Regions from separate parts of the Amycolatopsis sp. PS_44_ISF1 genome, predicted to be linked through region 2. Evidence: riboswitches for the same ligand, from Rfam matches in the RefSeq annotation. Region 2 holds a riboswitch; the other holds the start of a gene.
What was found. Region 2 has a riboswitch for thiamine pyrophosphate ahead of NYF13_RS11375 (thiamine ABC transporter substrate-binding protein). Riboswitches for the same ligand answer to the same signal wherever they lie in the genome.
Positions count from the first base shown of each region.

Region 1: another riboswitch for thiamine pyrophosphate. It lies ahead of thiO (glycine oxidase ThiO); the one in region 2 lies ahead of NYF13_RS11375 (thiamine ABC transporter substrate-binding protein).

Region 1 is NZ_JANUXO010000001.1:2,001,197-2,005,401, reverse strand. Features, by position in the region: gene NYF13_RS09145 (thiazole synthase) at 1-672, opposite strand, end outside; gene thiS (sulfur carrier protein ThiS) at 669-869, opposite strand; gene thiO (glycine oxidase ThiO) at 869-1,945, opposite strand; TPP riboswitch at 1,939-2,044, opposite strand; gene thiE (thiamine phosphate synthase) at 2,075-2,740, shown strand; gene NYF13_RS09125 (hypothetical protein) at 2,760-3,572, opposite strand; gene NYF13_RS09120 (threonine/serine dehydratase) at 3,727-4,205, shown strand, end outside.
Region 2 is NZ_JANUXO010000001.1:2,483,275-2,487,479, forward strand. Features, by position in the region: gene ychF (redox-regulated ATPase YchF) at 140-1,222, shown strand; gene NYF13_RS11370 (4a-hydroxytetrahydrobiopterin dehydratase) at 1,734-2,024, opposite strand; TPP riboswitch at 2,058-2,170, shown strand; gene NYF13_RS11375 (thiamine ABC transporter substrate-binding protein) at 2,192-3,247, shown strand; gene NYF13_RS11380 (iron ABC transporter permease) at 3,223-4,205, shown strand, end outside.

The sequences.
Region 1 (4,205 bases), 480 kb from region 2:
CGCGGCCATCCGCTCCGGATCCGTCGCGCGAGTCACCGCGGTCGACAGCAACACCGCGTCACAGCCCAGCTCCATGGCCAGCGCGGCGTCGGAGGCCGTCCCGATCCCCGCGTCCAGCACCACCGGCACCGACGCGCGCGAGACGATCAGCTCGATGTTGTGCGGGTTCCGGATGCCCAGGGCCGTGCCGATCGGGGCGCCCAGCGGCATCACCGCAGCGCAGCCCGCCTCCTCCAGGCGCAGCGCGAGCACCGGGTCGTCGTTGGTGTACACGAGCACCGTGAACCCGTCCGCGACCAGCTGTTCCGCCGCGTCCAACGTCTCGATCGGGTCGGGCAGCAGGGTGCGGTCGTCGGCGTGCACCTCCAGTTTCACCAGGTCGGTCTCCAGCGCCTCGCGCGCCAGCCGCGCGGTCAGCACCGCTTCCGCCGCCGTCCGGCAGCCCGCGGTGTTCGGCAGCAGGCCGATGCCCAGGCGGCGGAGCAGGGCCAGCACCCCGGAGCCGCCACCGGTGTCCGCCTTGCGCATCGCGACCGTCGTCAGCTCGGTGCCGGAAGCGAGCAGCGCGCGCTCCAGCACCGCGAGGTTGGCCGCGCCCCCGGTGCCGATGATCAGCCGGGAAGAGAGCTTGTGCTCGCCGATGACGAGCTGGTCCCCGTCCGCCACGCTCATCCCCCCTGCACCGCGGTCAGCACGTCGACGCTCGCGCCCTTCGGCACCACCGAGCCCGGCCACGCCCCGCGCGGGACGACCTCGCCGTTCACCGCGACGGCCACGCCCGGGCGCGCGATCCCCCGCGCGTCGAGCACGTCGGCCACCGTGGCGCCGTCCGGGAACTCGCACCGGCTCCCGTTGACCTCGATCTCCATCAGACTCGCTCCTTGTCCGGCAAACGGGCGGGGGTGGCCACTCGGATCGCCTCCGGCGGCGGCTGCCCGTCCAGCCACGCGACCACGGCGTCCGCGGTCACCGGCGCCATCAACAGCCCGTTGCGGTGGTGCCCGGTCGCGGCGAAGACCCCGTCGGACAGCTCCCCGACGTACGGCAGCGCGTCGTGGCTCCCGGCCCGCAGCCCGGCCGCGATCTCGACCAGCTCGTACTCGGTGATGCCGGGCAGGATCCGTTCCGCGCCCTCCAGCAGCTCACGGACCCCACGGGCGGTCACGGCCCGGTCGAAGCCCGCTTCGTACTGCGTCGCGCCCAGCACCAGTTCGCCGTCGGCGCGCGGGACCAGGTAGATCGGCCGCCCCTCGACCACCGCGCGCACGGTGCAGGGCGGGGGCGGCAGGCAGTCCCGGCGCGGGCGCAGCCGCAGGATCTCGCCCTTCAACGGCCGGACCGCCTCCGCCAGCCGCGGGTGCAGCCGCCCGGTCCAGGCCCCGGCGGCCAGCACCACGGGCCCGAGACCGTCGAGGTGGTCCACGCGGGACCGGCGGAACTCCACCCCCCGCCGGACGCACGCGTCGAGCAGGGCGGTGAGCAGGGCGCGGTTGTCCACGGCCAGGTCACCCGGCACGTGCAGGCCGCCGCGGACGGCGCCGATCCCCGGCGCCCGCCGCCGCGCCTCGCGCCCGGTCAGCCGCTCGACGTCGCGGCCCAGCGAGCGCAGGTAGCCGGCCAGGATGTCCAGGTGCCCGGCGTCGGCGCGGTCGAACGCGACCACCAGCGTCCCGTGCGCGGCCAGGCCCGGATCGGTGCCCTCGGCGGCCAGCTCGCGGGCGAACTCGGGCCAGCGCCGCAACGACTGCTCGCCGAGGCTCAGCACGTGCTCTTCACCGGGCCACGCCTCGGTCACCGGCGCCAGCATGCCACCGGCCAGCCAGGACGCCCCGCCGCGCGCGGGTTCGGGGTCGAAGACCGTGACCCGGTGGCCGCGCCGGGCCGCCCGCCAGGCCGCGGACAGCCCGATCACGCCGCCGCCGACGACGGTCAGGTTCTCGCTCAAGGGATCACGCTCCCTGCGCCGGCATGACCCGGATCAGGTTCCACGGTCGGAGCGCTCAGCTCCCTCTCAGCCCGTGCCCGGGCTCCCGTGCGGACGGCTCCACCGTAGCGCGCGGGTAACGTCGCCGCCATGCCCGCCCTGACCGGAGACCGGATCCGCGCCCGTCTGGCCGAAGCCCGCCTGTACCTGTGCACCGACGCCCGCTCGTCCCGCGGCGACCTGGCCGAGTTCGTCGACGCCGCGCTCGCCGGCGGCGTCGACGTCGTCCAGCTTCGCGACAAGACGGACGGCGCGCCGCTCGAAGCCAAGCAGGAGATCGCGGCGCTGGAAGTGCTCGCCGAAGCCTGCCGGCGCCATGGCGCGCTGCTGTCGGTGAACGACCGCGCCGACGTCGCGCTGGCCGTCGAGGCCGACGTGTTCCACCTGGGCCAGGACGACATCCCGGTGCCGCTCGCGCGCCGGATCCTGGGCGAAGAGGTGGTCATCGGCCGCTCGACGCACTCGGTCGAGCAGGCTCGCGCGGCCGCCGCCGAGGACGGCGTGGACTACTTCTGCACCGGTCCGTGCTGGCCGACGCCGACCAAGCCCGGCCGCTTCGCCCCCGGCCTCGACCTGGTGCGCGCGACCGCGGCGGACGGGCCGCGGCGGCCGTGGTTCGCCATCGGCGGGATCGACTCCGACCGGCTGCCCGAGGTCCTCGACGCCGGCGCCACGCGGATCGTGGTGGTCCGCGCGATCACCGGGGCCGAAGACCCGAAGGCGGCCGCCCAGGCGTTGAAGCGCCGCCTGGGCTGAACCGTCAGGGCCGAAACCGTCAGGGATTGGCCTTCGTCGGCTGGCCGCCCGGCGAAGTGGGCTGGCTCCGTTGGGTCGGCGACTGGGAGCTGCCGGTGCTCGGCGTCGAACTGGTCGACGGTTCGCTGTCCGACGACGGCCGGCTCGTGGGCGTGGACGAAGAGGTCGGCTCCGCTGAAGACGTCGGCTCGCCGGACGAGGTCTCACGCGGCGGCGCGGTGTTCTGCGTCGTGTCCGGGGTGCGGTCGTCCTGCTTCTGCTGCTGGCTGGTGCCCGGGTCGTGGTAGAAGTTCGCCCCGGCCCGGCCCCCCGTGACGCCCTCCAGGCTGAGCATGAAGACGATCGCGACGGCCGTGGCGATCACGCTGGTGCCGATGACCAGGGGCCAGCGCAGCTTCCGGAGCCGCTCGGCCAGTGAGCCGCCCGCCTCCGGCTCGGTCTCCTCCGGCCCGGAGGGCTTGGGGAGCCGCACCGTCGGCATCTCGGACGGATCGGGAACGCGGGTCGACAGGTACTGGGTCGGCAGCTGGGCCGGGTCTTCCACCGGCTCCAGCCCGCCGACGCCGGTCGCGCGCCGCTGCCCGGCCGTGGCCAGCACGGAGCGCGCCTTCAGCGCGGCGTCGCGCGTGCGCTGCAGCGAGCGCAGGTACAGCTCGCTGCCGACCGTGGTGACGATGCTGGCCACCCCGGCGCCGACCACGGTCCCGGCCACGCCGAGGGTCGATCCGAGCAGGGCCGCCGTCACCGCGGCCAGCGCGGCGGCGAGCACCGGCGTCAGCCGCAGCCCCTTCTTCGTCTCCGTCCCGGACGTTTTCTCTTGCTCCTCGCTCATGATTCCGATCTGCTTGTCCCGCCCATTTTTCCTTACCGGTTCCAACGAGTAAGTCGTCCGGAGCACTCCCTTCGTTGCCCAGAGGTGAGCGACGCCACGTTGACTATCCATAGTGGACGGTCTAAAGCTCACCATCCCCTGACATAATCACCACATGCAACTCGTGACGATCCCCGAAATCGAAGCGGCGGCCCAGCGGGTCGCCGGCACCGCCGTGCGCACGCCCTTGCTCCGCCAGTCCTGGGTTTCCGGTGAGCTGTGGGTGAAACCCGAGAGCCTCCAGCCGGTCGGCGCGTTCAAGATCCGCGGTGCGCACAACGCGATCGCCGCGCTGGACGAGGCCGAGCGCCGGCGCGGCGTCGTCGCCTACTCCAGCGGCAACCACGCGCAGGCGGTGGCCTGCTCGGCGCAGTCCTTCGGGATCCCGGCCGTGATCGTGGTGCCGGACGTGACCCCGCGGATCAAGGTGGAAGCCACCCTCGGCTGGGGCGCCGAGGTGGTCGAGGTGCCCATCGCCGAGCGGGAGAGCGCCGCCCACGCCATCGCCGAGGCGCGCGGACTCACCCTGATCCCGCCGTTCGACCACCGCGACGTGATCGCCGGGCAGGGCACGATCGGCCTGGAGATCGCCGC
Region 2 (4,205 bases):
GCGTTCCGCCTCAGGCCCGGTGGCGGTGGTGGATACGCGGTCGACGGTGCCGGCCGGATGAGGGCCGGGCGGATGGGAAACCCGACCGCGCGTCACCGGGTCGGCCCGGCCGGGGGCGGGACCCGTAGACTTACCGGTCGTGAGTCTGACCCTCGGTATCGTCGGCCTGCCCAACGTCGGCAAGTCCACCCTGTTCAACGCGCTGACCCGCAACGACGTGCTCGCGGCGAACTACCCGTTCGCGACGATCGAGCCCAACGTCGGCGTGGTGCCGCTGCCGGACCCGCGGCTGGACGAGCTGGCGAAGCTGTACGACTCGGAGAAGACGGTGCCGGCCGTGGTGTCCTTTGTGGACATCGCGGGCATCGTGAAGGGTGCCTCCGAGGGGGCCGGGCTGGGCAACAAGTTCCTGGCCAACATCCGCGAGGCCAACGCGATCTGCCAGGTCATCCGGGTGTTCGACGATCCGGACGTGATCCACGTGGACGGCCGGATCGACCCGTCCAGTGACATCGAGACGATCAACACCGAGCTGATCCTCGCCGACCTGCAGACCCTGGACAAGGCGCTGCCGCGGCTGGAGAAGGAAGCCCGGACGAAGAAGGAGAACAAGGCGGCGCTGGACAACGCGCAGAAGGCGAAAGAGCTCCTCGACGCCGGGCGCACCCTGTTCCAGGCGCAGAAGGAGGTGGACTTCGAGGCGCTGCGGGAGCTGAGCCTGCTGACCACCAAGCCCTTCCTGTACGTCTTCAACGCGGACGAATCGATCCTGACCGACGAGGCCCGCCGCGAGGAGCTGACCAAGCTCGTCGCCCCGGCCGACGCGGTGTTCCTCGATGCGAAGGTCGAAGCGGAGCTGCTGGAGCTGGACGACGAGGAGTCCGTCCGCGAGCTGCTGGAGTCCGTGGGCCAGCTCGAGCCGGGCCTGCACGCCCTCGCCCGCGCGGGCTTCCACACCCTGGGCCTGCAGACCTACCTCACGGCCGGCCCGAAGGAATCCCGCGCCTGGACGATTCCCCAGGGCGCCACCGCCCCCCAGGCCGCCGGCGTCATCCACACGGACTTCGAGCGCGGCTTCATCAAGGCGGAGATCGTTTCGTACGCGGACCTGATGGAGGCGGGCTCGATGTCCGTCGCGCGGGCCGCGGGCAAGGTGCGCATGGAAGGCAAGGACTACCTGATGGCGGACGGCGACGTGGTCGAGTTCCGGTTCAACGTGTAGCCGACCTGGCCCCGAAATTCGGCGAAGAGCAGGCTCAAGAGCACGAGCGACCTGCTGACCGCGCCATCGCTCAGGTCGAGCGGAGCGCTATGGCCGGTCCGGCAGGGACCGGACCGGCCAGGGGTGCGTGAGGCTCAGCCGAGCAGGCCGAGCACCAGGACGGAGAGCAGGGTGACGGCCGTGGCGAACGTGGTCACCCACGCGCGCTGGGTGCTGGTGAGGGCGGCGGACGCGTTGTTCATGAGGTGTCCTAGCGGGGCGAGGGCCGGCGTGTTCCGCTGGATTAGCGCCTCGATCATGAACGGTGTTACTGCCTGTGGCCGAGATCACGCCGGTTACGCACGGTGTGCCAGAGCACACCGCCCGCGGCCGTGACCATCAGGCCGAAGGAGATGGCTCCCACCACGATTGCCTGAGTCATCCCGTTGTCCTCCCTGCGTCGGTGAAGCTTCGTGGGGGAGACGCGCCGGGGAGCCGTTCGTGGTGCCGTCGTATCGGAGATCACACCAGGTCAGAGGGCTGCGATCACCTCGTCGATCTGGCGCGCCAGTGCGAAGTCCTTCGTCGTCAGGGCCCCTTCGGAGTGGGTGCTGAGCCGGAAGGTGAGCGTGCGCCAGCGGATGTCGATGTCCGGGTGGTGGTCGGCGGCCTCGGCCAGCACGGCGACGCGGTCCACCACGGCGATCGCTTCGGGGAAGCTGGCCAGTGACACCGTGCGGGCGATGGTCACGTCCGTGCGGTGCCAGTCCGTCAGTTCGGTCAGGGCCGCGTCGGCCCGCGGGCCGTCCAAGATCTCTGCCATCCGACCCATGGTGGCCCTGTCTCGGCTACGCTGCACGGTTGCCACGGGAGTCCGGTACGCCGGGCTGAGAGGCGGGGCCCGAGACCCGCGACCGTTCGCACCTGGATCCGGATCATGCCGGCGCAGGGAGGCCCGTTCTCCTGCCGTCGGCCAGTGCAGGAGGGCAGATGAACCCGCGGACCGCACGCACCGCGCCGGTGGTGGCCACGGTCGCCGTGCTGGCGAGTGCCTGCTCGTTGTCCAGTGGCTCCGGCGGCGACGCCCAGGCGACCCCCGAGGTCACGCTCGTCACGCACAACTCGTTCGTCGCGCCGCAGGACGTGCTCGACGCGTTCCAGCGCCGGGCCGGCCTCAAGCTGAAGGTCGTCAAGTACGGCGACGCCGGGGAGCTCACCAACAAGCTGGTGCTCACGAAGGCCAACCCGATCGGCGACGTGGCCTACGGCGTCGATTCGACGTTCGCCTCGCGGGCGCTCGGTGAGGGCGTCTTCCAGACCTACACCAGCCCGGAGGCCGACCGCGGTTCGCAGCGCTACGCCGTGGATCCCGAGCACCGGCTTTCCGCCGTGGACCTCGGCGACGTCTGCGTGAACGTCGACTCCGGCTACTTCGCCGGGCGGGGTCTGCCTGAGCCGAAGACCTACGAAGACCTGGCTGATCCGAAGTACAAGGACCTGACCGTGGCCGAGGACCCGGCCACCGCGTCGCCCGGGCTGGCCTTCCTGCTGGGCACCGTCGCGAAGTTCGGCGAGCAGGGCTGGCCGGAGTACTGGACGAAGCTGAAGGCCAACGGCCTCAAGGTCGACAGTGGCTGGGAAGAGGCCTACACCAAGGACTTCTCCGGCTCCTCGGGCAAGGGCCCGCGGCCCATCGTGGTCTCGTACGCGTCCTCGCCCGCCGCCGAGGTGGGCGGCGACGGCAAAGCGCGCACCAAGGCGCTGCTCGACACCTGCTACCGCCAGGTCGAGTACGCGGGCGTGCTGAGCGGCAGCAAGCAGGCCCCGCAAGCGCAGAAGGTGGTCGATTTCCTGCTCTCCCAGCAGTTCCAGGCCACGGTGGCGGCCAACATGTACGTCTACCCGGCGCGTGAGGGGGTCGCTCTGCCTGCGGGCTGGGCGCAGGTGGCGCCGCTGCCGACGACGCCGGCCACGTTGCCCGCCGAGCAGGTGCAGGCCGGCCGCGAGAAGTGGATCGGTGCATGGCGCTCGCTCATGGGGGCCTGACCCCGGCGCGCACGTTCCGCACCGCCGGGCTCGTGCTGCTCGGGCTGGGGCCCGTCGCGTTCCTGGTGGTGTTCTTCGCCTGGCCGGTGGTGGCGATCGTCGGCCGCGGGTTCTCCGCGGGCGGCGTCGGCACCGTGCTCGGTGACGCGCGGACCTGGCAGCTCGCCGGGTTCACCCTGGCCAGCGCGGCGGCGTCGACGGTCGTCGCGGTGCTGGCCGGGTTGCCGGTGGCGTACCTGCTCGCCCGCGTGCGGCTGCCCGGCGTCGGGCTCGCGCGCACGCTGGTGCTGGTGCCCTTCGTGCTGCCGACGGTCGTGGTCGGCCTCGCCTTCCGCGCGATCTGGCCGGACGGTGGCGTGCTGCCGCTGGTACTGGCCAACGCCTTCTTCAACGTCGCCGTGGTCGCGCGGACCGTGTCCGGGCTGTGGTCGCACCTCGACCCGCGGGCGACGGAAGCGGCCCGGGCGTTGGGCGCGTCGCCGTGGCGGGCTTTCCGCACGGTGACGCTGCCCGCGCTCGGCCCGGCCGTCGCGTCGGCCGCCGCGGTGGTGTTCCTGTTCTGCGCCACCAGTTTCGGCGTGGTCCTGATCCTCGGCGGCGGCCGGTACCGCACCCTCGAGACCGAGATCTACCTGCGCACGGTCGACCTGCTCGACCTCTCGGGCGCGGCGGCGCTCTCGCTGGTCCAGTTCGCGGCCGTGCTGGCGGCGCTGGTCCTCGGCGCGGTGGCGCGGAAGCGGCGGGAGAACGCCGTCCGGCTGCGGTCCGCGCTGGCCACGGCCCGCCGGCCGCGCGGCGGCGAGTGGTGGACGGTCGGTGCCGCGGCGGTGGTGCTGGCGCTGCTGATGACCCCGATCGCCGCCCTGCTGGCCGAGTCGGTCTCCGGCGCGGAGGGCTGGAGCTTCGCCGGGTACCGCGCGCTGTCCGGTACCGGCGCGAACGACGCGTTGCAGGTCTC